Linked DNA regions of Solitalea lacus. The protein of the gene in region 2 interacts with the protein of the main gene of each other region in a pairwise test. Links are inferred from orthologs where the notes say so. Each region holds a gene or a part of one and is shown on either strand. Other genes may lie near its edges.

Region 1 (15,197 bases), 1.9 Mb from region 2 along the record:
GGCCGGCGGTGTGGGTAGTCGTTTTTGGCCAGTAAGCAGAACTAATTTTCCAAAGCAATTTATTGATATACTGGGAACCGGTAAAACGTTAATACAACAAACATTTGAGCGTTTTAAAGAAATCTGTCCGGTTGACAATATTTTTATTGTTACTAATGAAAGCTATAGAGAAATTGTTAAAGAGCAGCTTTCTGATATCAAAAATGAAAATATTTTAGGTGAACCGGTAATGCGTAACACCGCACCTTGTATTGCTTATGCTTGCCATAAAATAGCTAAAAAAAACCCTAAGGCTAGTATTGTTGTTGCACCTTCTGATCATTTAATCTTACAAGAAGAAAACTTTAAGCAAATTATTCGTGAATCAATAGAACTTACTGCCGAAAATCCGTTTCTGATAACCCTGGGTATAGTCCCAAGCCGCCCTGATACCGGATATGGTTACATTCAGCATACTAATAAATCTATAGAGAATACTTTCTTTAAGGTCAAAACCTTTACAGAAAAACCAGATTTAGAACTCGCTAAAACATTTTTAACCAGTGGCGACTTTTTGTGGAATGCTGGCATCTTTGTTTGGAATGCCCCAACAATTTTAAATGCTTTCCATAAATATTTGCCCGAAATGAACGAGATTTTTACTGAGGGTAAAATCTTTTACAACACATCCAAAGAAACTGACTTTATAAAAACAGCGTATATGCGTTGTAAAAATATTTCAATTGATTATGGTGTAATGGAGAAGGCTGACAATGTATATGTTCGACCAAGTGATTTTGGATGGAGTGATTTGGGAACATGGGCCTCGGTTTATGAAGTTAAGCAAGAAAAGGATTACGTTGGAAATGTTGTAATTGATACAGATAAGGTAATGATGTATGATTCAGCCAACTGTATTGTAAGAACTGATGCTAATAAGCTGGTGATTTTACAAGGCTTGGACGGTTATATCATAGTTGAGTCAGACGACGTACTAATGATTTGCAAAAAAAGCGAAGAACAGGAAATAAAACAGATAGTGGCTGACGTAAAGCAAAATTACGGAGAAAAGTACCTTTAAATTAAATGATGAATTATAGATGATTGAAACCATTTATAATTCATCATTTATATATCAAAATTATTTTCTTTGTCTGACTGCTTCGTACAAAATTATACCAGCTGAAACGGAAACATTTAGCGAAGCAATTTCTCCCAACATTGGAATTTTAGCCCTTGCATCACAATATTTCATATATTCAGGTGATATTCCATCTTCTTCTGAACCCATTATTATTGCCGTTGGACCCGTGTAGTCAACTTCTGTCAATAAATTATCGGTTTTTTCTGTACAAGCAACTAATTGAAGTCCTGAATCTTTTAAAAACTCAAGTGTTTCTTTCAATTTCATTTCACGGCAAATTGGCACTCTGAATAATGCTCCTGCTGAAGTTTTAATTGCATCGGGATTTACTTGAGCCGAACCTCGTGCAGGGACAATTACCGCATCAACTCCCAAACATTCAGCTGTTCGAACAATTGCGCCAAAATTTCGTACATCCGTTACCCTATCAAGAATAAGTAAGAGAGGCGTTTTCCCTTGAGCATATATTTCAGGGACGATTTGCTCTGTTTTTTGGTAACTTATAGGTGAAATAAATGCGACAACACCCTGGTGATTCTTGGTGGTTAAGCGATTAAGCTTTTCAATAGGTACAAACTGGAACGGGACATCATATTCAGCAATGACTAATCGTAACTCTGCATAGAGATTACCCGCTAGGCCCTTCTGTATGAATAAACTTTCAATTTCTTTACCTGCCGTAATTGCTTCAATTACAGCCCGAATGCCAAATATTAACTCGTTGGTTTCTTTTTTAACTATGCCAAAATTTCTCATGGAATCGCAAAACTACGAATCAATTATTTTATTCTCTGAATATCTGCCATTTAAATTTTAAACAATTTTAGCCTCGATACTATGCATACACAAAGGTTTTCCACATTAAAATAGTTATCAACATAGCTCTTGAAAATACTAAAAAGTTGATTTTTAGACAAACAGAGACGGTATTGTTAACATTTAATTCATTTACCAACAATTTATGTTAATAAGTCCACAGTTCTATATTGCTCGTTTTCAATTAGATTTAAGATTACGGATTTGGCTGTTTAAAAATTTGAACTGTATGAAAGGAGATAAGTAAATATATTTGTCGCCACAACCGTTAAAACTACCTTCGTGTAATTAAGTATGAGTTTAGATAATTTTGAAACAAACGGAAATTCGAGAAGTAAATCCGATAGGCGTACTACGGCTCGTAAAATGCCCCAAACATTAATAGGTGGTAAATTGCAGCCTCAAGCCGTTGAACTTGAAGAAGCCGTTTTAGGGTCGATAATGATTGAAAAGAATGCTTTAACGTCAGTTATCGAATTCCTTCGTCCTGAAATTTTCTATAAAGATTCCCATCAAAAAATATTTAAAGCCATTATGGACCTCTACAGCGAGTCTTCGCCTGTAGATATTTTAACGGTGACCAATCAGTTACGTAAAAGTGGTGATTTAGAAATGGTGGGTGGTGCCTTTTACATAACTGAATTAACCAATCGGGTAGCTTCAGCTGCCAATATTGAGTTTCACGCCCGTATTATTGCTCAAAAGTATCTTCAACGCCAGCTTATTCAAATTTCAACAGAAACGGTGAATATGGCTTATGAGGACACCACTGATATTTTCGAGCTATTGGATAAAGCGGAAAGTGACCTGTTCAAAATTACAGAAGGAAATTTGCGCCGAAATGCCGAAAACATGTCGGACTTGGTAAAAAAGGCAGTGCTGGAAATTGAAAAACTGAAAGATAAAACTGATGGATTGACAGGTGTTCCTTCAGGTTTTACGGCATTAGACCGAGTAACCTCCGGCTGGCAGCGTTCTGATTTGGTAATTATCGCGGCTCGTCCGGCCATGGGTAAAACCGCGTTTATCTTAAGTGCAGTTAGAAATGCATCTGTAGGCTTTAATTTTCCAGTCGCAGTTTTTTCCCTTGAGATGTCATCTGTGCAGTTGGTTAACCGTTTAATTGCCGGAGAGGCCGAGATTGAGGCTGAAAAACTTAAAAAAGGTAATCTCGCTCCGCATGAGTGGCAACAATTGCACTCTAAAGTGGGTAAACTAGCTGAAGCCCCAATCTATATTGATGATACTCCAGCCCTAAATGTTTTTGAGTTACGAGCAAAGGTTCGCCGTATGAAACAGCAATACGGGATTGAAATGATCGTAATCGATTATCTTCAGCTTATGCATGGCTCTGGTGATGCTAAAGGTAACCGTGAACAGGAAATTAGTGGTATTTCAAGGGCATTAAAAGGAATTGCTAAAGAGCTGAGTGTTCCGGTTATTGCACTTTCTCAGTTAAGCCGTGCGGTAGAAACCCGTGGAGGAGATAAAAAGCCAATGCTTTCCGACTTACGTGAATCGGGTTCCATTGAGCAGGATGCCGATATGGTACTTTTCTTATATCGTCCGGAGTATTATGGATTCACTCAGGATGAGAGCGGTCGTTCAACTGCAGGTGTTGCTGAGGTAATTATTGCTAAACACCGTAACGGTTCATTGGAAAATGTTCCTTTAAAATTTGTTGGAAAATACATTAAGTACCAGGATTTAGATCCGGATAATTTTGATTTCAGCAGTTTTGATGTAAATAACCTAAGTGCCTCTGCTGGCCTCTCTCCTTCTGCCGGCTTTGATGACGAACGTCCACAAAACTTTATTATCCGCCCATCAAAAATGAATGAATTTGATGAAGGAGGTGATGATTTTGCACCTTTTTAATAAGTAAAAAAATATAAAAAAAGCCTTTGAACCCTATTCAAAGGCTTTTTTACAATAATTATATTTATAGAAATAATCCTATTAATAATCCCGAAAGCATGATTATTGCAGCAGGAATTTTAGTAAACCGTAATAATGTGAAGGTAACTACAATTATTGCTACAGAGAAATAATTGATATCAATAGGCTTGGCTAATAAAAAGAAGGCTGCAATAACGAATCCAACAGAAACAGCGTTAACACCAGCCATTGAGTTCTTTACTCGGGTAATCTTTTTTAAGTCATTCCAAAAGGGAACAATAAATAAGATCAAAATCAATCCAGGCAAATTGATACCTAATACCGCAGCAAAACTACCAAGTAGTTGCCCCATTATTCCCGAATTTTTCATAGCCATACCACCCAAAAAGGAACTGAATGAAAATACCGGTCCTGGGATGATTTGTTGTAATGCATATCCCGACAAAAATTCCTGTGTGGTGAGGTATTTCTTTAACTCAACAAACTCAGTATACATATAAGGTATCAATACTTGTCCGCCACCAAAAATTATGATGCCGTTCCGATAAAAGTTCTCAAATAAACGAACAGGTAAGCTAAAAAAAGACGTTCTGTTAATTATTGCCCCCATCAAGGCAAAGAATATCAAGATTCCAAAGAAATAGGCTACCTTATTCTTATTAACATTAATTACCAGTTTTTCGCTTAAATCACGTTCTTCATCGTCTGTATTAATTCGTGAAGTTATATAGCCTCCAAATAGAACCAAAACAGGGAACATGAATGGAAAAACAAAAGGATTTTTAAGTAACATGGAACATGTAAAAGCTACTGCAGCTAAAGTAAATGTAAGCTTGCTTTTAATAACCTTTGATGCAAAAATAAAAGCTGCGTAGGCTACAAAACCTAAAGCCATAGGCTCTATTACCTGTAATAATTTTGGTATTTCAATTTTTGAGGAATAGGAAACAAATAATATGGCTGCTATTGCCATCATCAAAGCCGATGGTAATAGCCAAATTAAAAAGGTTAATATGGCAAACCATAACCCTCCTATTTTATATCCAATAGCGGTAATAGTTTGTGTTGAAGCAGGTCCTGGCAAAACCTGACACAACGCATTAAGTTCAAGAAGTTCTTGTTCGCTTAAGTAATTTCTTTTCTCCACAAACTCTTTTAGCATAATGGCTATGTGGGCTTGAGGTCCACCAAAAGCAGTTAAGGTATATTTTATTACATCACCTAAAAAAAGAAACTGTTTAGCCGTCAACGTATTATATTTTAATAAATAGAAGTAAGTTCCTTGTTTATAGCCTATTCATCTTCATAATCTAAACCCAAAACTGAATTTAGTGCTTGTTGAAGTTCTGATGCAGCGTGAAAATTGCCTGCTTTTCTGGCAATTATTAATCCTTTTTTGTATGTTACCTCTGCATCGTCTTTTCTTAAGAGCTTTTCATAAAGTTTGCCCAAATGGTAATAAGTACCTACGTAGTTTTCATCGGTATTTACTAATTCGGTAAAATATTGTAGAGCTAGATCTGTATTATTTAACTTTAAATATTCAGTTGCGATTGCATATTTTAAAAATGAATCATTAGGCTCATTTTCTAAAAAACGTTGTAATTGCTCCAAACGAGAAATTTGCATTTTGAGAATTTAGGGTTTTAGGTATTTTTACAAAATCAATGCATGCAAAATTAGTAAAATACAATTTGCTTTATATATTTGTATGCATGCATAAGTTTTTTTTAATTCAATCAATTAATTTTATGAAAGTACTAGTTTGTATAAGTAACGTTCCGGACACAACAACAAAAATAGCTTTTACGGACAACAATACACAATTCAATACTGCTGGAGTACAATACATCATCAATCCGTATGATGAAATTGCTCTTGCACGTGCAATTGAATTATGTGAAGGCGGTAAAGGATCAATAACTGTAATTAACGTTGGTGACTCCTCTACTGAGCCAACAATTCGAAAGGCACTGGCAATTGGAGCTGATGATGCTATTCGAGTGAATGCGGCACCTCGTGATGCGTATTTTGTGGCAAAACAAATTGCTAATGTTGCGAAGGATGGTGGTTATGACTTCATCCTAACCGGCCGGGAATCAATCGACTATAATGGCTCACAAGTGGCCGCTATGGTTGGTGAGTTTTTATCAATTCCATCTATTTCTATTATTAAAAAAATAGATTTAAATGGAAATACAGCCACTATTGAACGTGAAATTGAAGGAGGAAAAGAAATAATTGAAGCTCCAGTTCCGTTTATTGCAAGTTGTGCAGAAGGAGTAGCAGAACCAAAAATTCCAAATATGCGTGGTATTATGTCGGCACGTACTAAACCTTTGGCCGTGGTTGAGCCGGTTGAGATTGCTAAAGTTGCTGAAGTTAAATCATACAGTACTCCTGCCCCCCGCGGCCAGGTTAAAATGATTGATGCAACTGATGCTGAAAAATTAGTTGAAGCATTACATAATGAGGCAAAAGTTATATAACATATAAGAAGCGAGATTAGAGATGATAGTTCGATCATCTATGCAATCTCAATCCAAATCTAAAATTCTAGTTTAAAATCATGTCAGTATTAGTATATGTTGAAAATGCCGAAGGCAAATTCAAAAAATCAACCTATGAAGTAGTTTCTTATGCCAAAGAAGTAGCTAATCAGTTAGGAACCAGCTTAACAGCATTATCAATTGGAGACGTAGCTGATAGTGTATTGGCTGAGTTAGGAAAATACGGTGCTCAAAAAGTATTATCGATAAACAATCAAAAGTTAAAAAGCTTTGTTAACCAAGCCTACGCTTCTATTATTGCCCAAGCAGCAAAGGCCGAGGGTTCTAAAGTTGTGGTTCTTGCGGCTAGCTTTTCAGGTAAAGGATTAGCTCCTCGTGTAGCTGTTAAACTTGAAGCAGGTTTAGTTGATGGTGCTGTTGAATTACCTGTTTTAAGTGATAACAAATTTACTGTTAAGAAAACTGCATTCTCAGGAAAGGCATTTGCAAACGTAGAGTTAAGTTCCGATGTTAAAATCATCTCATTGGTTCCAAATTCATTCAAAGTTGTAGAACGTCCTGAATCTGCTGCTGTGCAAGCATTTGAAGCTTCAACTTCAGAAAATGACTATAGTGTAATGATTAAAGACATTGTAAGGGCTTCTGACAAAATTTCGTTACCTGACGCAGAACTAGTAGTTTCAGCCGGACGTGGATTAAAAGGACCTGAAAACTGGGGAATGATTGAAGAACTTGCTAATTTGCTTGGTGCTGCTACTGCATGTTCTAAACCAGTATCAGATGCCGGATGGCGTCCGCATTCTGAGCACGTGGGTCAAACAGGTATTGCAATTAGTCCAAACTTATACATTGCCATTGGCATTTCAGGAGCCATTCAGCATTTGGCCGGAGTAAGCTCATCAAAAGTTATTGTGGTAATTAATAAAGATCCTGAAGCTCCATTCTTTAAAGTGGCTGATTATGGTATAGTTGGCGATGCATTTGAAGTTGTTCCAAAGTTAATAGAAGCAATTAAAAAGTATAAGGAAACGGCTTAAAGTAAATATTTTACCCGTTTTCGATTTCTAAATCCTATATTAGCATGTCGTTTGGTTATAAATACCAAACGACATTTTTTACATTTAATGAAGAAGATAAAGCTAGATATTGTAGGATTATCGTATAGCCAAACACAATCGGGTGCCTATGCCTTGGTTATGGGTGAAGTTAATGGACGACGTCGGTTACCAATAATAATTGGCGGCTTTGAAGCGCAAGCAATTGCCATTGAAATCGAAAAAATGACCCCTACCCGACCGCTTACTCATGATTTATTTAAATCATTTGCGTTGTCGTTTGGTATTCAAATTCAAGAAGTTATTATTTATAACCTTGTTGACGGTATTTTTTATGCTAAACTTATTTGTTTTGATGGAAAAAGAACGTTGGAAGTTGATGCCCGAACGTCTGATGCAATTGCCCTTGCAGTTAGATTTAATTGCCCGATCTACACTTATGAATTTATCCTATCACAAGCAGGTATATTAATTGAAGGTAATGAATTTGTCTTTTTGGAAAATGTGGAAGGCAAAGAAGATACTCAATCTGTACCCACTTCAGGTGTTAGCAGTTATGCCTCACTTTCAGATGATGAGTTAAAAGTACAGCTGAAAGCAGCTTTGGAAGAAGAAGCCTATGAAAAAGCCGCCAAAATACGTGATGAATTAAGCCGTAGAAAAGCTTCATAACTTCCTATTTGATCGATTTTATCTATTTAGTTGCATATTTCTATTTCAAGAATACAGATGCTTAAATATGGGTAGATTTACCGGATTATTAGGTGTTGTCCTTATTTTGGGCATTGCTTTTTTAGTTTCAAATAATCGTCAAAAAATAAATTATCGCGTTGTTTTAAGCGGTTTTTTCCTTCAATTTTTTATTGCCGTTTTAGTATTCAGGATAACATTGGTTAGGCAGTTTTTTGAAATGCTAGGAAAAGGAATGGCTAAAATCGAGCACTTTGCATTTCAAGGTGCTTCTTTTGTTTATGGGGGCTTGGCAGTAGATAAAGGTAATGGAACTATCGGGAACTATACTTCAGGAGGATTTGTTTTTGCCTTTAATGTTACTGCAACTATAATATTGGTGTGCGCTCTTGTTGCAGTTTTATATCACTTTGGTATAATGCAACGAATTGTTTCAATTATAGCAAAGGCCATGAACTATATTATGCGAGTGAGTGGTGCTGAAGCATTAAGTAATGTTGCGAGTGCTTTTGTTGGCCAGGTTGAAGCCCAAGTAATGATTCGTCCTTACCTAAAAACAATGACTAATAGTGAACTTTTAGCCAGTATGAGTGGCAGTTTGGCTTGTATTGCAGGTGGAATTTTGGTAGTTTACGCAAAAATGGGAGCACAAGCAGGAATGGACCTAGCTCCTAAGCTCATTACGGCAAGTTTAATGGCGGCTCCTGGAGCTTTGGTGATTTCTAAAATTGTTTTTCCTGAAACTGAAGAAAGTCAAACCCTAGGAAAGGTTAAACTTGAGGTAAAAAGCAGTTACTCGAATGTAATTGATGCTATATCGCATGGAGCTGCAGATGGGTTTAAAATCGCTATGAATGTTATTGCGATGTTGATTGGTTTTATTGCAATAATTGCTTTGCTAGATGCAGTATTGATTTCAATTGGTCATCTTTTTAACCCTGATTTCAACCTAACACTTAATTATATATTCAGTAAGATATTCTACCCTTTTGCATGGGCCATGGGCGTTCCGGCTGCAGATGTGGATAATGTAGCGACACTTCTCGGCCAAAAAATTACTATTAATGAGTTTGTTGCATTTCTAAATCTTACCAATAAATCTGTTCCTATTGTAACCGAAAAAGGCTTAATGATTGTAAGTATTGCTATTTGTGGTTTTGCAAACTTTAGCAGTGTAGGGATGCAGATTGGCGGAATTGGTGCTTTGATTCCAGAACGCAGAGCTGATTTAGCTAAATTAGGTCTGAAAGCCTTATTATGTGGCACACTGGCTTCCTACCTATCAGCCACTATTGCCGGAATCTTAATGTAGCCGTGAAAACAGGTTGTAAAAATTGATAGTGCCAACACGGCATTAAAGGGAGGGGTGATTAGTGGCAAAAGAAAATCACAGCCAAGAAAAAATTATGAAATCAATTTGACCTGCATTTGTAAAAAGCCTAAACACCTTATTTTCTTATTGATACCTCTCTGTGCCTTCGTTTTAAAGTTAATTTATTTCAGAAGTGACCGTTATAACCTTGGCCACGTGATATTCATCATGCAATATATCTCGTTCAGTTTCTTGTTTCTGGTTATAAGTTTAATAAAAAGAGAACGCCTTCCCTACAGTGTGTTTTAGGGAAGGCGTTCTCTTTTTACAGATACGATTTAAAATTATCGCTTCTCAATCGGAATATATTCTCTAGTTGTATGACCAACATAAATTTGACGTGGACGACCTATAGGTTCTTTATTTTCACGCATTTCTTTCCACTGTGCAATCCAACCTGGTAAACGACCTAAAGCAAACAATACTGTAAACATGTCCGTAGGGAAGCCCATTGCACGGTAAATAATACCTGAATAGAAATCAACATTAGGATAAAGCTTACGACTGATGAAGTACTCATCATTTAAAGCAACTTCTTCAAGTTTCTTAGCAATATCTAATACTGGATCGTTTATACCTAATTTACCCAATACATCATCACAGGTTTTCTTGATGATTTTTGCACGAGGATCGAAGTTTTTATAAACACGGTGACCAAAGCCCATTAATCGGAATGGATCATTTTTATCTTTTGCTTTAGCAACCCATTTATCAACATCACCACCGTCGTTTTTAATCAATTCAAGCATTTCAATTACAGCTTGGTTAGCCCCACCATGTAACGGTCCCCATAGTGCAGCAATACCTGCTGAAACAGAAGCATATAGATTACAATCTGATGAACCAACTATACGAACAGTTGAAGTTGAACAGTTCTGCTCATGATCAGCATGTAAAATCAACAATTTGTTCATGGCATCAACCAACACAGGGTCCATTTGGTATTCCTCAGTACGATGACCGAAAGTCATGTATAAGAAATTTGACACATAGTCAAACTTATTTTGAGGGTACATCAATGGATGGCCAATTGCTTTTTTGAAAATCCATGAAACAATGGTAGGCATTTTAGCTACCAATTTTAACATAGTTAATTCAATCTCATCTTTAGATGGATTTGGATTTAATGACTCAGGATAGAATGAAGATAAAGAACAAACCAAAGAAACTAATTGGCCCATTGGATGTGTTTTTGATGGATAACCATCAAAAAACTTCTTCATGTCTTCATGAATCAATGTATGACGACTAATAGCATAAGCTACTTCTTCTAGTTGCTTTTTGGTAGGAAGCTCTCCATATATTAGCAAGTACGCAACCTCCAAAAAAGAAGACTTTTCGGCAAGCTGTTCAATTGGATAACCACGATAACGTAAGATACCTTCTTCACCATCTAAAAAAGTGATAGCACTTTTAGTGGCCCCTGTGTTTTTGTAGCCCGAATCTAAAGTGATATGAGTGCTAAGATCTCTTAATTTGGTAATATCAATGGCTTTTTCATTTTCCGTACCGGTAATAACTGGAAGCTGGTACGTTTTGTCTCCTAATTTAAGTTCTGCTACTTCTGACATAACGTTTGTGAAAATCTATTTGATTGTAAGGAAGCCATAAACAACCCGCAATAATAGATTTTCTGTGAATTATCTTGAACGGGTTTTTATGGAAGTCCAAATTTAATTAATTAAGACAGATTTAAAAATAAATGTACTTTTCTTTGAAATATTTTAAAAAATAATGACATTTTTAATTTAAACAATGAAGAATTTTAAAAAGTTGCAACTTGGTAACCACAGCTAAATTCCTCATTACGAGCTAATGAACGTATGCCTTCCTTATTTTTCAACTGTTGATTAGACTCAACTGCATCAGCAATGCCGTGCCAGGGTTCTAAACAAACAAAATCAGCATTCTTTTTTGCCCAAATTCCGAAAAACGGAAAATTATTGAAGAAAAACGCCAATCCATTAACCGATTTATCGCTCTTTAAGGTAATTTTTGAGGATTTTAGTGATTTAAACACTAAGGCATCCTCATTAAACAGAGAATAATTTAAAGGCAAATGATTTTCATTTTGTAAAACCTTACTATAAGGTTCACCAATCAACCCTCCTACTATTGACCATCGATCAATATTTTCTTTTTCCTTAAACTCCAAATAATAATCATCATAGCGTAAATGAGGTTCTATTGGAACTTTAAATGCCGGGTGGAAACCTACTGAAAAAAACATTTGTTCATTACCTGTATTAGTTACCTTAACTTCAACTTCGAGTATGTTTTCGATTAAGCGATAAATTATTTCGAGGTTAAAATTGAACGGATATTTATTGATTGTTTGATCCGAACTGTTCAAGCCAAAAATAAGCTCATTTTCGGTTTGCTTGATTAATTCGAAATTCAAATCGCGGGCAAAGCCATGTTGAGTTAGTTCATAACTTTTACCATTAATTTGATAAGTATCATTTTTTAGCTTGCCAACAATTGGAAACAATATAGGAGCGTGTTTAGCCCAAGCTTCCCCAGCCTGCCATAAATACTCCAACTTAGTTTGCTTATTATAGATACTATTTATTTCTGCACCCTTGCTATTAACCTTAATGGATAGAAAATTGTTTTCGAGAATATGCATTTGGTTTGTAGGTACAGTATCCAATTGAATTGATTTAGTCACCGTCAATTAAATTACCTAGACCACCCAAAATACTTCCTTCTTCTTTTCTTGGACCTGTTGCCATTGAAAGAATTCTTCCAGCCAGACGAGAAATTGGCAATGACTGAATCCAAACTTTACCTGGCCCGCGTAGAGTGGCAAAAAACAACCCTTCACCTCCAAATAATGAATTTTTAATTCCGCCAACAAACTGAATATCATAATCTACTGTATTAGTAAATGCTACAATACATCCTGTGTCTACTTTTAAAACTTCACCTGGATGGAGCTCTCTTTCTACCACCATGCCCCCGGCATGCACGAAAGCCAATCCATCACCTTCCAGTTTTTCCATGATGAATCCTTCTCCACCGAATAAACCAGTCCCTAGCTTACGTTGAAACTCTATTCCAATTGAAACGCCTTTTGCAGCACATAAAAAAGCATCTTTCTGACAAATTAAACTCCCTCCTAACTGATGCAAATCCATTGGAATAATTCTTCCTGGATAAGGTGCAGCAAATGTTACGTGCCTTTTATTTATACCCTGATTGGTAAAGGCAGTCATAAACAAACTTTCACCAGTTAGTAAGCGTTTTCCTGCCGAAAAAAGCTTACCCATAAAACCTGTATTTTGCTGACTACCATCTCCAAAGATGGTTTGCATTTGAATTTCTTGATCCATCATCATAAAACTTCCTGATTCGGCAACAACCGTTTCTTGTGGATCAAGCTCAACTTCTACACATTGTAATTCTTCGCCATAAATGCGAAAATCAATTTCATGATTGCTTTTCATTAGTGTTTAATTTGTATCTGAATAAGTTTATTGTTTGATTTTCTATAAATTCAATCCTAATAAAGTAACTTTCAGGGTCGATTTTTTTTGATAAAAATACCATAACTTATCGGAAGTAAAATTTTATAATGGTAAAAATTTCATGGCTTTAAAATGGTATAAATTAGATAGTGTTGCCTGGAGGCCTGCTGATTCAAATGGCTTATATCATGTTGGATTTGCCCAAATTCAAGGACGCAAATTTTGCCTGATTAAAAAAGGAAATTCATTTTATGGCGTTCAAAACAATTGTCCACATGCCGGAGGAAATTTAAGTTCTGGCTGGATTGAAAATGATAAGCTAGTCTGCCCGGTTCATAGGCATACTTTCGACTTAATTACAGGACGAGGTTCAGTTGATCAAGGAGATTGTGTCCGCACCTACAATCTGAAAAGCATTAACGACCAGATTTATATTGAACTTCCTTTGTCAATGATCAATCCACTAAATTGGTTTAAACTACTTTAATTAAAGAAATAAAGTAGTTTGAATGAACCGTATTGATTGGTTTTAACAGCATGCTTTGTTTCTTTCGATTTAAAGTTGTAGGATAAATCTACTCCCCAACGATTTTGGGAATACATAAAACCTACTTGCTGACCAAAATACCAAGGCTGAATAGGTTTCACAATTTCTTCAGACGAAAATTGAGTAGAAAACATACCGCCTTGTATTGTTGCATTATATGCAACGTAATTAAAGGATGGCTGCAAGTAAAAGGCCCATTCATGATCACGCTCATTAATTGATGCATTCTTGCTATTAGTTGGTTTGGCATTAAACACACAGCTATTAAAGGCTTTTTCCAATTTACCTAGCCGAATAATTCCACTAGCAGATGCCCCTGAAAAGAAAGTTCCTAAATCACCCTTGCCAATTATAGATGCATCAAAAAAACGCTTGCCTGCCTTATTATTTAATAGCATTCTACGATAATTAATACTGAGATTAATCCCCCATAAATCTTCGATTTGATGCTCCCAACCCATTGGATGATAATAACCAAATGCATTATGCGTCCAACTTTGAAGCTGATCTACTTTGGTTGAAGGGCCAATTATACCTACTGCACCTGAAAATTGTAAGGAAGATTCATTTATATAATGAATTGCCCATAAACCATTTATATAAATATAACCCGCATAAGGTCTGTCAATAAGATCTTCTTGATAATATCCACGTTGCGAAACATTAGACATATAAATTTCATGCCCTAACTCAATTCCATAAATTTTCTTTGCAGTATTTGGCGACCAGCTTTTGTTTTCTGAATTTATTGCTTTGCGTAAAGAGATGAATAATCCATTTGAATAATAACGATCACCTCCAGTAAAAGCATAGGAATCATTATCGGTTTTGCCGCTTAATTGATAATGAAACTGCTTAATTTTTTGAGCGAATATATTCTGTTCAAAAAAGAATAAAAAAAGCACACATGCCCAGAAGAATATAGATCGATTCAATTTTATTATATGAATTTGAAAATGAAGGCATAAAGCAACAAAAAAACGCTGAAACGGCCAAGTTCAGCGTTTATTTTTTTAACGTGGTTAGTTAGTTTTTACCTAGCTAAATTCAGGCAGAAGGGGGATAAAGAGATTATTTCTTTGTTAATTGAAATGGAATCTTGTTTTTGATACCGTAAAGTTGAAAATTATTCAATAGAAAATCGTGAGTATAAATACCCAGATATTTACGTATAACTACTCAAATTTAACCCGTACTTGTACGCATTTTGAATCAAAGTAAAAATAGTTAATTATTGATTTATATTTTTGTTGTATCAAAAAATCAATACTAAAAATGAAAACACAAAACAAAAAGCTTTCACTGGAGCAGGCAAAGAAAATGGTGGACAATTACCGTAACAATGCATTAAAACATGTTAACGGCGTTAAAATGCCAAATTCAATAGATTTCAGTTCAGAATCCGTACAAAAAATATTAAGTAACCCTGAGTGTAAAGGTATCAGAGCGTATTTTGCAGAAGATGAGAAAAATCAGGTGCAATTATTTTTAGTGGGCTATAATGAAGCCGGAGCTGATGTATTACCACAAAGTGCTAAACGTGAAATAGCTTTTGATGAAGAAGATGGAGGAATTGATCCACCGATTAAAATCTGCCCTCCAGATTGTGGTCTTTCATCGTTTTAATTTGATAACTAAAAATGGTATTTGACCTAAACGATATCAATTCAATTAGCTTGTTTATAGCCCTAATCTTAGGGCTATATAAAATTAAT
Region 2 (15,179 bases):
CAAGAATACCCCCATTTTGGGCTAGTGCTTCAACTTGTAATACCCCAGGCATTACCGGAGCTCCAGGGAAGTGACCAACAAAGAACGGTTCGTTCATGGTTACATTTTTCACTCCTACTACGTGGCTTGAAGAGATTTCAAGAATTTTATCTATCAACAAGAAAGGAGGACGGTGAGGCAAACGAGCCATAATATCGTTTACATCATAAACGGGCTTTGCGTTAGTGTTGTATAGAGGAATGCTCTTACCACGACGCTCTTTTTTAATCAATGCTTTGATCTTTTTGGCGAAAGCCACATTAGCGGCATGACCAGGGCGTGCAGCCATGATATGAGCTTTTAACGGCATACCCGCCAAAGCTAAGTCACCAATAACATCTAACAGTTTATGACGTGCAGGTTCATTTTGATGACGCAAAGAAATATTATTTAAAATACCTTCTTTGGCTACAGCGATCTTTTCACGGTTAAATAAGGTTGCCAAATGTGCCAATTCACCGTCATTTACTTCACGATCAACAATTACAATGGCATTATTTAAGTCTCCTCCTTTTATCAACCCGTGTTTTAGCAATACTTCTAACTCATGCAGGAACACAAACGTGCGGCATGAAGCTATTTCACTTCTAAATTCAGAAATGTGAGAAATATTAGCATGCTGTGTACCTAAAACCGGTGAGTTATAATCAACCATTACGGTTAAACGATAGTCATCAGCAGGCATGGCGATCATTTCAACTTTACGATCAGCCTCAGCATAGTGAATATTCTGATTAATATGGTAGTATTCTCTGTCTGCTTTTTGATCTTCAAAACCAACCTTTTCCAAAGCTTCTATGAACTGAATAGAGCTTCCGTCCATAATTGGAGCTTCCGGACCATCAACTTCAATAAGTACATTATCTACTTCTAAACCTACCAAAGAAGCTAAAACGTGTTCGATAGTACTTATACGGCCGCCATTTTGCTCCAGGGTTGTTCCCCGTGAAGTATCGGTAACGTTATCAACATCGGCATCAATAATGGGGTTACCCGGCAAATCAATGCGTTGAAATTTATAACCATGATTTTCAGGTGCTGGTTTAAAGGTTAAAGTTACACTGGCGCCAGTATGCAAGCCCACACCTGATACTGATACAGGAGCCTTGAGGGTTCTTTGTTTAACGTTCATTAAAAGTAATTTTATCAGCTGTGGATAATAGGAGTAGCCTCCTATTTACTCTCTCTATTTAACACAGCGTATATTATTCAGCCTGCAAAATTACTAAAAACTAGATATGGAATAACGAAAAATGCATTTTTTAACCTTTAGTCTATAAACCAATTTAGACATTGGTACAAAAACTAGGCTATTTACGTCCCAAAAGTTCTTTTAATTGTTTTTCAAGCTCAGAAACTTTACGTTCAAGCTCTGGCAAACGAGGCAGACTATTTACAGTTTTTAAAGAGTGGAAATAAGGTACAATTGGAGAACCATTCCATTTCTTGCCTTCTTCCTCAATGGTTCGGTGCACACCTGATTGTGCCCCAAATTGAGAACCTTTGGCAATGGTAATGTGTCCAACAATACCAACCTGACCTCCAATAACACAATTTTCACCAACTTTAGTGCTACCCGAAACGCCTGATTGCGCGGCCAGCACCGTATTAGCTCCAATCTCTACATTATGAGCAATTTGGATAAGGTTGTCAATCTTCACACCTTTGCCGATAATCGTTGATCCCATTGTAGCTCGGTCAATTGAAGTATTTGAACCAATTTCAACATTGTCTTCAATCACAACATTTCCAATTTGCGCTACTTTGGTATAAGTACCGTCAGCTTGTGGAGCGAAGCCAAAGCCGTCGCTACCAATAACGGTTCCTGAGTGGATAATTACATTATTGCCAATCACACAATCTGAATAGATTTTAACACCGGCGAAAATGGTAGTATTATCTCCAATTTTAACATTATCTCCAATATAGGCCTGTGGATAAATTTTAACGTTCTGACCAATTTTAGCATTGTTGCCGATATAAGCAAACGCCCCTAAGTACAGATTATCCCCCACAGTTGCCGATTGGCTAATATAGGATGGCTGTTCGATCCCTGATTTATTTTGTTTAATAGTATTATACTTCTCAAGCAGAATTGAAAAGGCCGAATACGCATCATCAACCCTGATTAAAGTACACAGTACTTCACCAGTTAGCACTAAATCTTTATTAACAATAACTACTGAAGAGTTGGTGGTGTATAGATGTGGTAGATACTTTGGATTAGCTAAAAATGAAAGAGCACCTGTAGTACCTTCTTCAATTTTCGCTAAAGTTGAAACTGTAACATCCGGATTGCCTTCTACAACCCCATTCAATAATTGACCTAATTCCGCTGCGGTAAACAGGATCATGTATATGTGCTTTTTTTAAAAATTTTACAAAGGTGATGAAAAATCCTGCACATTAACAAATGAATATTAAGTGCAAAAGTAATGTTAACAAGTAGAATCCTATTTAAACGGCTGATTGTTTGAATAATTGTTAATGTTAATATGCTAACCTTTTAATTCAATTATTCATGCCACTCATTTTTTTTAAATTTTAACCGAACATAGGTAATATTTCTCAACTGTTTTAGCGAGTGCTTCAATATTAAAATTATCTGAAGCATCAGTTAAATCAATCACAGAGCCGTCTTTCCTCAAAATCTCTATGCTGTCAACTTTTTTATAGGCACTGTTAGAAATCATGTCAGTAAAAACAAAATAATGCACCTCTTCATCCGAAATATCAAAATATTGCTTTACCTGTCGCTTAATTTCTTCAATTCGAGTAATACCTATAGGTTCTTTTTGTATCTCGACCCGATACAGTTTACGGCTTATTAACGATTTACACAGATAAGAAAGTATCTTATCATCATGGTCGGCCCAAATTTTTATGCATGTATTAATATCATGATCATCTAACTTAACAAAATGATCCAGATAGATTTCATCAGATAGGAAACGAGCATGTGCTATCCGGTTGTATAGAAACAATTTAAACGAAGGTGTAGCAAATAATTCAACACCGCGTAAAGCAAGCTCCTTTGCCCTTTTTAAAACTTTGAAGAGCATTGTTTCACCAGCAATCACAGATTTATGCAAATAAACTTGCCAATACATGAGTCTACGGGCAATAATGAACTTCTCTACTGAATAAATCCCTTTTTCCTCTACCACAATCCGATCATTGGCAACATTCAGCATTTTTAAGATTCGGTCGTAGCTAATTACACCTTCTGACACTCCCGTAAAAAAACTGTCGCGGTTCAAATAATCCATCCGATCCAAATCCAACTGACTAGATACCAATTGATGTAAAAAGCGCTTTGGATACCGGTCATTAAAAATATCAATTGCCATGGTAAGCTTGCCATTAAACTCCTGATTAAGCTTATCCATAATTAAAGCTGATATCGTTTCATGATGCACATCTTCAATAATGTAGTTTTCAAGCGCATGAGAGAACGGACCATGACCAATATCGTGCAGTAAAATAGCCACTGTTACGGCTTCTGCTTCAGTTTCTGTAATTTCATTACCTTTTGACCGTAGGGTTTCAATGGCCAAACTCATCAAATGAGTGGCCCCCAAAGCATGCTGAAAGCGTGTGTGCATAGCTCCGGGGTAAACTAAATGCGTCATGGCGCATTGTTTGATATTTCTTAATCGCTGAAACCAAGGGTGCGATAATAAATCGAAAATAATTTCGTATTGTATATTAATGAATCCGTAAACTGGGTCATTTACAATTTTCTTCTTATTGAGCATATCTACATAAAGGCTACAAATTTGGTAAATTTACAGTTGAAAACGCAGCAAGTGTTTCACTGTTTGTTTGATTTATTGTCTTACTTAATCAATTTTAACAATTAAATACTACGAAATATGCAGGAACCTACAATTCTTTGGGCTGATGACGAAATTGATTTATTAAAACCGCATATCCTTTTTTTGAAAGATAAAGGTTATTCCATTAAAACCGTAACCAATGGCAGCGATGCTTTGGATGCTTTTAAAGCGGAACACTTCGATCTGATTTTTTTAGACGAGAATATGCCAGGCCTAACCGGTTTGGAAACCCTAACCGAAATAAAAAATATCAACACTGATGTTCCGGTAGTTTTAATTACCAAAAGTGAAGAGGAGTACTTGATGGAAGATGCTATTGGTTCAAAAATAGATGACTATCTTATCAAGCCCGTTAACCCTAAGCAAATACTGCTTACCATTAAAAAAATACTCGACAACAAACGCTTAATCGGAGAAAAAACGGCATCCGCCTATCAACAGGATTTTCGTAACCTTCTCATGACCTTAAATGACAATTTAAATTATGAGGAGTGGGTTGATGTGTATAAAAAACTTATTTACTGGGAGCTTGAACTGCAAAACCTGGAAGACCAGGGCATGCATGAAATTTTAACCCAACAGAAGCGTGAGGCCAACATGCAGTTCTGTAAATTTGTAGAGAAGAACTATATTAAATGGCTCAACGATCCGGAAAATGCCCCTACCCAATCGCACCAGCTCTTACGAACTAAGGTATTTCCTTTTATAGACAATACACCCACATTTTTTGTATTGATCGATAATTTGCGTTATGACCAATGGAAAATTATTAGTCCGATAGTGAGTGAATACTTTAGGATTGAGAGCGAAGAAACGTACTTCAGTATTTTGCCAACAGCTACCCAATATGCTCGAAATGCTATTTTCTCGGGATTATTGCCAATGGAAATGGAAAAAAGGCATCCTAATTTGTGGCAAAATGACGAAGATGAAGGCGGCAAAAATCTTTATGAAGAAGAGTTTTTGAGTGAGCAGTTCAAACGTTTACGTCGTGATGTAAAGTTTACCTACACTAAGGTTTTAAACTTTGAACAAGGAAAAGATCTTGTTGACAATATTCATACTTTAATTAATAATCCATTTAACGTAATCGTGTACAATTTTGTGGATATGCTTTCGCATGCGCGCACAGAAATGGAGATTATTCGCGAACTGGCATCAGATGAAAAAGCTTATCGTTCATTAACCTTATCGTGGTTTGAAAACTCACCGCTTTTTGAGGCATTGAAAAAGCTGGCACAAAAGAACATTCGCTTAATTATCACTACCGACCACGGAACAATACGGGTAAAAACACCAAGTAAAGTAATTGGCGATCGTAATACCAATACCAATCTTCGTTATAAACAAGGTAAAAACCTAGCGTTTGAGCCCAAAGAGGTTTTTCACGTTAAAAACCCTGCAGATGCCCACTTACCAAAAGTAAATGTTAGCCAAAGTTTTATTTTCGCCAAGGAAGATGAATATTTTATCTACCCTAATAATTATAATCAGTTTGTGAATTATTATAACAATACATTTCAACATGGGGGTATTTCTCTGGAAGAGATGATTATTCCGTTTGTGGTGCTGAGTCCAAAGGGATAATTAGATTATCATCACACAAAAAAGGAGTCCAGAACATTATCGAGACTCCTTTTTTTAATAGTTTAATTATTTTCCACTTTTCGCTTGTGCAATTAACTTATCATTAAGTGCTACATAATCATTATTGTTGGCCTTTGCAGCAACAGATTTTGATTGTTCTGCAGTAGCAATTGCTCCTTTATAATCCTTCATCTTATACTGAATTTTGGCTTTCAGATGCATAACCCAAAAGGCATCAGGCTGTTGTTTTACTGCCTCATCGGCCCAGGTTAAAGCTTGTTTCAAGTCACGATTGGTGTCAAAATAGTAAGATGCCGCCTGGAAATAAGGTTTTTTATCACCTTTCATTGCCTCATCAATTGAAGCCATGATCTTACTATCTATCTCGGCAGTTACAGTAAAATATACCTCAACATTATCCCACATAAGATCAATGTCAGCAGTATTAGCGGTCATATTATCAACCGTCATGGTGAAGGTTTCGACACTAAATGGCAGTTTACGGGTTTTGGCTTTGAATCGAACCACATCCTCTTCTTGCTTATAACCATCAACACCCCAGTTTTTTAAACCTTTATTGATGATTATTTCCCAGTCGCCTTCAGACGGAATGGTGTAAAGAACATATTCACCTGCTGAAATAGCCATGCCATTAATTTTCACATCTTCACCAAATTTAATTTTTGTTGCCGCATTGGCTCCTGTTCTCCACAGTTTACCATAAGGAACTAAATCACCGAAGACTTTACGACCCTTGATGCCAGGGCGAGAATAGGTGAGCTCGATTGACGATAAAGCAAAATCCTGTTTAATAGTTTGAGTAGGGCTTGGCGCAGGCATTTTAACACCTTGAGCCATAGTAGTTGCGCCAGTCATTGCAATAGCAATGGCTGCCAACATAGTAAATAGCGTTTTTCTCATGATGATAGCTTTGATTAGTGGTTCTAAGTTAAGAAAGTCTGTAGTATTAGCAGTTATTATTTTTGTTACTTGGACAATCAATCTTTTGCCCAACCAAGAGACTTTCAAAATCCGATTATAGGTGCTTATATTTTTTCAACTGAATGAATTTTGGTTGTTTCAAAGGCCTCATGTTATTATCTTCGGAAACATGCATAGCCCGCTTAACATAACTGCTCACAATGGCCGAACTGTATTACTAAACAACGAAGAGTTTCTTGTTTTTGCAGGAACTTCATATTTAGGAATTGCACAGAATGCTGATTTTAGAAGTTATTTACTTGAAGGCTTTGAACGATACGGCACCAATTATGGTAGCTCCAGAAGAGGAAACATAATTCTTCCAATTTTTGAGCAAACAGAGAGCTACCTGGCTCGTTTAATCGGCAGTGAATCAGCTGTCACCCTATCTTCAGGCATGCTCGCCGGTCAGTTACTGCTTAAACAATTTGAAGAGCATGCTCATTTATTTATTGCCCCCGGAATACATCCTGCTCTGAAACCTCAGAACTATCACTCTCGGTCTCATTCTTATGAACAATGGACAACACATGTTTTAGAAGAGCTCCATAGGCACAAATTCCCTGAAGCCGTAATCTTTTTAGATACAATAAATATTCTTCATGCAAAGCGATATGATCTTAGCTGGTTAAGCCAACTTCCAACAGACCTAAAACTAATAGTAGTCATCGATGACTCGCATGGATTTGGCTTACTTGGAGAAAAAGGGGAAGGTCATTGGCCTAAATTACCTCAGAAAGCTAACATTGAGCTTATAATGGTTACTTCAATGGGGAAAGCTCTTGGTGTCCCAGCTGGACTAATTGCAGGCACAACTGATCGCATAAATAAAATTAGAGCTGAAGGGATTTTCGGGGCAAGCTCACCTCCTATTCCGGCTTACTTACATGCCTTTATAAAGAGTGAAAAAATTTACACTAGTCAACGCAAGACATTAACCCACCTGACAGAATTATTCAGAATTTTAACTGAACCTATCAGAGATAAATTTATCTCCGAGGATTTGCCGGTCTTTTATATTGAAAACACTTCTGTTGCACCACAACTGCTGACAGACAAAATTATCATCTCTTCATTTCCATATCCAACTCTTCAAAGTAAATTGATAACCCGGGTAGTACTTAACAGCTGCCACACTGAGGAAGATGTTAAATTTTTAGCCAGTCACTTAAATATTTTACTGAAACCTTTGTAGGTCTTCAAAACTTATATCTGTCAACTCAAAGTCCTTCCAGCCATTAAAATCATAATGCCACCATTCTTCCTTATAAACTGTAAAACCGTTTTTTGACATAATTTCTTTAAGCATTTCCCGGTTTTTAAGCACTTTCTTCGAGAGGTTTTTATATTCCGAATGGGCCTTTTCAGTAAAATCGTCAAATGGTGTTGGCATTTTTAGCTCTTTGCCAGTCTTTAAGTTGATAACTGTCAGGTCGACGGCGCACCCTCGATTATGCCTTGAGCCTTTCCAAGGGGCAGCCACAAAGACTGAATCTTTTTGTTTTTCGTAAAAAGCAACCGTTACAGTATAAGGGCGATATGCATCAAAAACTTTCAACCCCAAACCTTTGCTACCCAGCTCCCTCTGAACATTTTGCAAGGCTTTTGCTACCGGTAAACGAGCAAATGCTGCAGCAGTGCTATACATCTTCTCTCCCATAAAGTTATTGGCAGATGCATAACGTATATCGAGTGCAATATTGGGAATAACTTTTTTCAAGTCTATTAAGGCTTTGTTCGAATCAATTTTCAACTCCTGTTTATACAAAACAGTATCTGCAACAACTTTCAACCCATATTTATTAGGCTGAACAGATTGACTGTACACACTTCCTAACCCTATGGAGAATAATGTAAGTAAAAGCTTAAATTTCATAGGCCTAACGTAAACAGTTACACTTGTGCAGCAACAAGCAGGTCCAGATCTTTAAATGGCAGGTTAAACTGCTCTCCTAAATATTTGTTGGTCAAATGTCCTTGATAAATATATACGCCATGACGTACACCTGCTTTATTCCACAGCATATTCTTTATACCTCCATGATCGCCAATATCTGTTAAAATAGGAGTAAAGATATTGGTAAGTGCATAGGACGCCGTGCGTGCAACCCTTGATGCAATATTAGGAACACCATAGTGAATCACGTTATTCTTGAGGAAAACCGGATTGTCATGATTGGTAACATGCGAGGTTTCAAAACATCCACCCTGGTCAATACTTACATCAATAACTATTGAATCAGCCGGCATTTGAGCCACCATCTCCTCGCTTACCACACAAGGCACTGAACCGTTTTTAGCTCTGATTGCTCCAATAGCCACATCGCAAGTTTTTAATGCCTTAAGCAGTACCTTAGGTTGAATAACAGAAGTAAACACCCTTTGGTTCAAACTACTTAGTAAACGGCGCAAGCGATACAATGAGTCATCAAATACTTTTACTTCGCAACCCAAAGCCAATGCCGCACGAGCTGCAAATTCTCCAACAGTTCCTGCGCCCAAAATTACAACCTCAGTTGATGGAATTCCGGTAACACCGCCAAACATCATACCCTTACCATGTTTGCTATTGCTCAAATACTCAGCAGCAATTAAAATAGCTGTGTTCCCCACAATTTCACTCATGGAACGAACTACCATAAAGCTTCCGTCTTCGTCTTTCAAATATTCATATCCCAGCGCTGTAAGTTTTTTATTCATCAACGCTTTGATAGTTTCATCTTTCAGACTTGCTAGGTTTAGAGCTGAAATCAGAGTTTGCCCTGGCTTCATTAGCTCAATTTCAGCCATTGAAGGCGGCGCCACTTTCATTAGAATGTCCGACTGAAACAATGCCGTTCGATCATAGATGATTTTGGCTCCGGCATCGCTGTATTTCTTATCAGAAAAACGAGCACCTTCTCCAGCGCCTGCTTCTACATGTACCTCATGCCCATTACTTACCAGAACCTCAACTGAAGAGGGAGTAATAGCAATGCGCTTTTCCTGAAAAGAGGTTTCACGAGGAATGGCAATAACAAGTTCCTGTTTTTTATGTTTCGGTTTTTGTAACGATTCCTGAGGTTGCATTAATGCCTGTTTTGCAACTTCACTAAATCCTTGCATGGCTGTAGAACTCATTAACTATCTTTTGATTAAAATGCCTTAATTTTCAAAAATAACAAATTATAAGATGCGATGAGTTTCGTAAATTAAGAATTTAGATTTAAGCCCATAGTTAGTTCGCTCAGTGATGAAGTCAAACCAATTTCGGCTATATTAAATAGTGTGTTTAATAAAACTTAATTCCCTTGCTCCATTTTCCATCTCGGTGATAACCACCTCCGTGTAGTTTTCCGGCAACAGGTTAGGAATTTTTGAGGGCCACTCAACAAAACAGTAATTACCGCTATAAAAATATTCTTCATATCCCATATCAAGCGCTTCCATTTCATTTTTTAGCCGGTAAAAGTCGAAATGATAAACTACAGAATGATCTGCGTCATACTGATTAACCAATGAAAACGTAGGACTCGAAACTATTTCTTCAACTCCTAATTCTTTACAAACTTCTTTGATAAATGTAGTTTTTCCGGCTCCTAAGTCTCCATTAAAAATAATTACCCTGTCAGCACCTGCAAAAACTATCAGTTGTTGGGCAGCATCAGGCAAGGCGTTTATATTATCGATTTTAATTGATTGTGATTGCAGCATTAGTGTTGAACGGCTAAATTTCTTGCATCAAAAATAAAAAACCTTAGGTTAAAGTTAAGCTACCTTCTTCCCTGCATTTAATATCACCCTGAAAGTGGTGCCTTTGCCAAGCTCTGAATCCTTAACAAACACCTGGCCTTTATGATAATTTTCAACAATGCGTCGGGTTAGCGATAATCCAAGTCCCCATCCACGTTTGCGAGTAGTGTATCCAGGCTGGAATACGGTTTCAAATTTAGACTTTGGAATACCCGTTCCGGTATCTGTCACATCTATGTAAACGTGAGTTTTGTTTTGAGAAACGTTGAGTGATATCTTCCCTTCATTTGTTCCGATGGCATTAACAGCATTCTTACACAAATTCTCAATTACCCATTCAAAAAGAGGCACACTTAATTCGGCCTCTATCGAATCTCCGTTTACTTCAAACTTGATTTTCTTAGTAATCCGCTTCTCAAGGTAGTTAATAAAATTGCGCACCACTTCTTTTACGTTATGTTTTTCTAAAACTGGCGCTGAACCTATTTTAGAGAAACGTTCGGCAATAATTTCAAGACGCATGACATCATTCTCCATTTCATCCAGTAATTCTGCATCCTTATGACCATATTTTTCTTTCAAAATTTCAATCCATGCCATTATTGAAGAAATAGGAGTACCCAGCTGATGTGCCGTTTCTTTAGCCATTCCAACCCAAACCTGGTTTTGTTCAGAACGCCGAGAAGAACTAAAAGCAAGGTAAGCCAGGATTAAGAACACTGTTATACCGGATAACTGCCGATATGGATAATATTTCAATGAAGTCAACAACTGCGAATCTTTATAATATACAAAGAGTTGCTCTCCAGTGGCAATCTTTATGTTTATAGGGGGGTGTTGATCCTTCATGACTTCCAATTGTTCACGAAAATATAAAGGATCATATGTGCGCGACTTATCATTTGGGTTATTTGTTTTAGTACTATCCAGTTCTTTATACGCAAGAATCTTGTCCTCCGAATCAGCAAGAATTGCAGGAATTTGAGCGTATTTGTTTTGAACATCAGTTAAAAAATCAAGAAAGTGCTCATCATCAACCTCGCTTTTAAGCTTCGTACTAAATGCCCATAACTCTGCATTCCTTCGCTCGCTTTCAGCCATCATACTCACCAAATAATTTGTATAAACAAGTGAAATAGCACCTATGGAAAGTGCGAAAATCAATAGCAATAACTTCCAGCGTCTTTTCTGACTATAAAGATCCATTCTCATTCATGCCAAATTACAAAACCTGCGTGAAGTACAACTTAAAAACAGCAATTTTTAATTGACGTATCAACTATTTCTTTATTCAAATGCTATAATTACAATTTGCACCTCTTTGTAAAACGCCAACATGATAATTTACGGTATATTTGCCACCAGTTTGAAACCGAAAGGCAGGCCTATCTGCATATGTCTTTCACCTCATAAAAATTTATGGCAAATAAAGTAAGAGTTCGTTTTGCGCCAAGTCCAACAGGAGGCTTGCACCTAGGCGGAGTGCGCACGGTTTTGTTTAATTATTTATTCGCCAAACATCATGGTGGCGATTTCATATTACGCATTGAAGACACTGACCAAACCCGTTATGTAGAGGGAGCAGAAGAATATATTGTTGAATGCTTAAAATGGTGTGGTTTGAATCCCGATGAAAGTCCTCAAGTTGGAGGCCCATTTGCACCATACCGCCAAAGCGAACGCAAACCTATCTATCGCCAATATGCCGAGCAATTAATAAATGCAGGCTTTGCATACTATGCCTTTGATACTACGGATGAGCTTACAGCTAAAAGGGAAACTATTCCAAATTTCCAGTATGGCCATGAATTCCGGAATCAAATGCGCAACTCACTTTCACTTTCTCCAAGTGAAGTTGCTTCTCTCATTGAGCAAGGCGTACCACATGTGATACGAATTAAAATGCCAGCAAATGAGACTGTAACTTTCAATGATATGATCAGGGGAGAAGTGAGTTTCGATACAAATTTGGTTGACGATAAAGTATTATTAAAAGCAGATGGAATGCCGACGTACCACCTTGCTGTTGTGGTTGATGATTATTTAATGAAGATATCACATGCATTTAGAGGAGAGGAGTGGTTGCCATCTGCTCCAGTGCATATTTTACTTTGGAAATATTTAGGATGGGAATCAGAAATGCCTTTATGGGCACATTTACCGTTGATTTTAAAACCTGATGGGAATGGTAAACTGAGTAAACGTGATGGTGACCGTTTAGGATTCCCCGTTTACGCCATGAACTGGACCGACCCTAAATCGGGCGATTTGACTAAAGGTTTTAGAGAGTTGGGTTTCCTTCCTGAAGCATTTATCAACCTTTTGGTAATGCTTGGTTGGAATGATGGCACAGACCAAGAGCTTTTCTCATTAAATGAAATGATTGAGAAATTCTCCATTGAACGCGTTGCAAAAGCCGGCGCTAAATTCGACTTTGAAAAAGCCAAATGGTTCAATGCTGAGTGGATTAAGAAAGCCGATACAACGGAATTAAGACCTTATTTTCAACAAATATTAAATTCCAATGGAGTCCCTGTTACCAATGTTGATTACCTGGATAAAGTAACTGCACTTGTAAAAGACCGTTGCGTGTTATTGCCCGATTTTTGGCAGCAGGCCTCTTTCTTCTTCCGTCGCCCGCATACTTTAGAATTGGACGGCATTAAACCTAAATGGACTGATGAAAAAACAGGGTTCTTCAACTCGTTAATTACAGTTTTTGCGCAGGCTCCATCATGGAACGCAACCGATTTAGAAAACGATTTTAAAGCCTTAGGAACTGAAAAAGGTCTGAAAATTGGTGAGATTATGCTTCCATTGCGCATTATGCTTGTTGGAGGAAAGTTTGGCCCGGCAGTTTTTGATATTGCCGAATTGATTGGAAAGGAAGAAACCATTGAGCGTATTAATTTGGCGCTTGCACAAATTAATAACTAACGTACTCAATCTATACGAAAAAGAGGTCCCTGAAAGTTTATACTTTCGGGGATTTCTTTTTTCACTTGGCTTAATTTCATTTCGAGAACTTGTAATTGACCAGCTTAATTCCTTTCTTACACTAACTTTGATTCCATGAACATAAAACTTAACTCTTTATTTCTTACGATTTCAATACTCTTTGCAGTTACCTCCTGTTCTCCAAATCCGTTTGCAGCTAGTGAAAAAACGTATAAACAAAAACTGAAAACATATATTAAAACCTTAAAACAAATGGAACCAACAGCATTGGACTCTGTTGCTTCATCAGACTGGGTGGCCACGGTAAACTTCAATATGCGCAAGCCTAACTTTGTTATTTTACACCATACAGCACAAGATTCATTAAAACAGACTTTAAAAACCTTTACACTAACCAAAACGCAGGTTAGTGCACACTATGTAGTTGGCAGGAATGGGAAAGTGGTACACATGCTTAATGACTACCTTCGTGCATGGCATGCTGGCAATTCAAAATGGGGAACCTGTACGGACATCAATTCTAACTCTATTGGCATTGAACTGGATAATAATGGTAAAGAGGCATTTACCGATGCCCAAATTAATAGTTTACTGTTTTTATTGGGCAAGCTGAAAAAAGATTATAACATTCCGGCTACCAACTTTATTGGACATGCAGATATCGCCCCTACTCGTAAACCAGATCCAAGCGAACTATTTCCTTGGAAAAAATTAGCAGATAAAGGTTATGGCCTATGGTACAGCACTCCGCTTGATACCGTTCCTTGTAACTTTAATGCTCAAGAGGCTTTAAGAATCATTGGTTATGATACCCGCGATTTAAATGCGGCTATTATTGCGTTTAAGCGACACTTTATACAAACCGATTTAAGTCCTGCACTTACCGATTCGACCAAAATGATCTTGAATAATTTGTATAAGCAGTACCAATAGTACAAAAGCTTTAACTATTACAAATGCACAAAAAACAGGCCGTCTAAAAGCCAGTCTGTTTTTTGTGCATTTTTTTTATATCTCTTTATCTCAAACTGACAGAAACAAGAGATCTTTCCATTGCCTCATTTGTCACATTTTAGCTACCAAACAGCACAACCGAAGATATACGCAATACTCGAGCTCCTTTGCCGTTTATTTTTTTGAATTTTCTACAATGAATAAAATTTTCTAATGTTATGCATTTTCAAAAATCACAGCATTATTACATCAACTTAACATTTAAATAATGAAGAGGTTGGATATTTGTAATGTTCAAAAAAGGAAAAAACTTTTCTTCATATACATTGGATTGGATGACCGGCCGGCTGGGAAGTAGGCCGGTTTTTTTATGTTCATTTTTATCTGCACAAGCAATTAACCCAGTTGGCCTCAACTGCACATTAACCATGATTTAGGTCATGAAAATATTAGTAAAAACTTAGCCTATTTGCGTAATAATAAATAATTGAAAGTTATATGCGTAAGTTTTTACTTTTATTCTTTGTAGTATTTTCAATAGGCTCTACAAAAGCAATTGCACAACAATCAACCTATAAGCTGGCTGAAAAGGAAAGCAAAATTTTTATCCATGGTACTTCAAGTGTTCACGATTGGACAGCCCTGTGTGATCAACGTTTGGGTTCGGTTTCTTTGACAATAGAAAAAAACCGTCTTAAGTCTTTGCAAACATTTAGCTTGAGTATAAAAGCTAAATCTATTCGTAGCATCGACGAAAAAGGGGCCTATTATGATGATGTAATGGACGGAAGGATTTGGAAAGCACTTGAAATAGATAAATTCAGCGATATTACCATCAGTCTTAAACAAATAAAAGCAATAAAACCTGTCGCTGATAAAGCAGAAGTTGATGTTATTGCTTTAGTAACTATTCACGGGGTAAAGAAAGAAGTACCTGTAAAAATAGTGGTTGAGACAATTGGATCATCTATAAAAGTTAGTGGTAAAAAGCAGATTAAAATGCTTGATTATGGCGTACAACCACCAACGATTCTACTCGAATTCTTAAAAACGGGGAATGAAATAATAATTGATTTTGAACTGTTTTTT

What was found.
Region 1: the proteins of tsaE (region 2) and rlmB interact in binary tests that used the Escherichia coli proteins (3 or more experiments, as listed by UniProt). The link is inferred for Solitalea lacus from one-to-one orthologs.

The regions. Positions count from the first base shown.
Region 1 is NZ_CP091740.1:2,421,451-2,436,647, reverse strand. Bases 1-2,735 are described here. They hold rlmB (23S rRNA (guanosine(2251)-2'-O)-methyltransferase RlmB), read right to left. Parts: upstream 1,880-2,735; coding sequence 1,121-1,879; downstream 1-1,120. Other genes in these bases: dnaB (replicative DNA helicase), read left to right, coding at 2,234-2,735; L2B55_RS10345 (mannose-1-phosphate guanylyltransferase), read left to right, coding at 1-1,060. Also shown: more of dnaB, read left to right, coding at 2,736-3,817; chrA (chromate efflux transporter), read right to left, coding at 3,882-5,087; L2B55_RS10325 (tetratricopeptide repeat protein), read right to left, coding at 5,132-5,467; L2B55_RS10320 (electron transfer flavoprotein subunit beta/FixA family protein), read left to right, coding at 5,590-6,327; L2B55_RS10315 (electron transfer flavoprotein subunit alpha/FixB family protein), read left to right, coding at 6,408-7,385; L2B55_RS10310 (bifunctional nuclease family protein), read left to right, coding at 7,473-8,075; L2B55_RS10305 (NupC/NupG family nucleoside CNT transporter), read left to right, coding at 8,143-9,405; L2B55_RS10300 (citrate synthase), read right to left, coding at 9,750-11,036; L2B55_RS10295 (aldose 1-epimerase family protein), read right to left, coding at 11,231-12,136; L2B55_RS10290 (TIGR00266 family protein), read right to left, coding at 12,129-12,914; L2B55_RS10285 (Rieske (2Fe-2S) protein), read left to right, coding at 13,057-13,422; L2B55_RS10280 (lipid A deacylase LpxR family protein), read right to left, coding at 13,419-14,417; L2B55_RS10275 (hypothetical protein), read left to right, coding at 14,758-15,108. UniProt on the Escherichia coli protein: Specifically methylates the ribose of guanosine 2251 in 23S rRNA.
Region 2 is NZ_CP091740.1:563,382-578,560, reverse strand. Bases 8,423-11,139 are described here. They hold tsaE (tRNA (adenosine(37)-N6)-threonylcarbamoyltransferase complex ATPase subunit type 1 TsaE), read right to left. Parts: upstream 10,140-11,139; coding sequence 9,705-10,139; downstream 8,423-9,704. Other genes in these bases: L2B55_RS02390 (sensor histidine kinase), read right to left, coding at 10,194-11,139; L2B55_RS02400 (alanine dehydrogenase), read right to left, coding at 8,423-9,566. Also shown: L2B55_RS02435 (bifunctional UDP-3-O-[3-hydroxymyristoyl] N-acetylglucosamine deacetylase/3-hydroxyacyl-ACP dehydratase), read right to left, coding at 1-1,171; lpxD (UDP-3-O-(3-hydroxymyristoyl)glucosamine N-acyltransferase), read right to left, coding at 1,350-2,390; L2B55_RS02425 (HD domain-containing protein), read right to left, coding at 2,577-3,797; T9SS response regulator signal transducer PorX, read left to right, coding at 3,915-5,465; L2B55_RS02415 (DUF2911 domain-containing protein), read right to left, coding at 5,532-6,386; L2B55_RS02410 (aminotransferase class I/II-fold pyridoxal phosphate-dependent enzyme), read left to right, coding at 6,577-7,641; L2B55_RS02405 (M15 family metallopeptidase), read right to left, coding at 7,624-8,322; more of L2B55_RS02400, read right to left, coding at 8,340-8,422; more of L2B55_RS02390, read right to left, coding at 11,140-11,384; gltX (glutamate--tRNA ligase), read left to right, coding at 11,598-13,115; L2B55_RS02380 (N-acetylmuramoyl-L-alanine amidase), read left to right, coding at 13,251-14,069; L2B55_RS02375 (YceI family protein), read left to right, coding at 14,589-15,179. UniProt on the Escherichia coli protein: Required for the formation of a threonylcarbamoyl group on adenosine at position 37 (t(6)A37) in tRNAs that read codons beginning with adenine.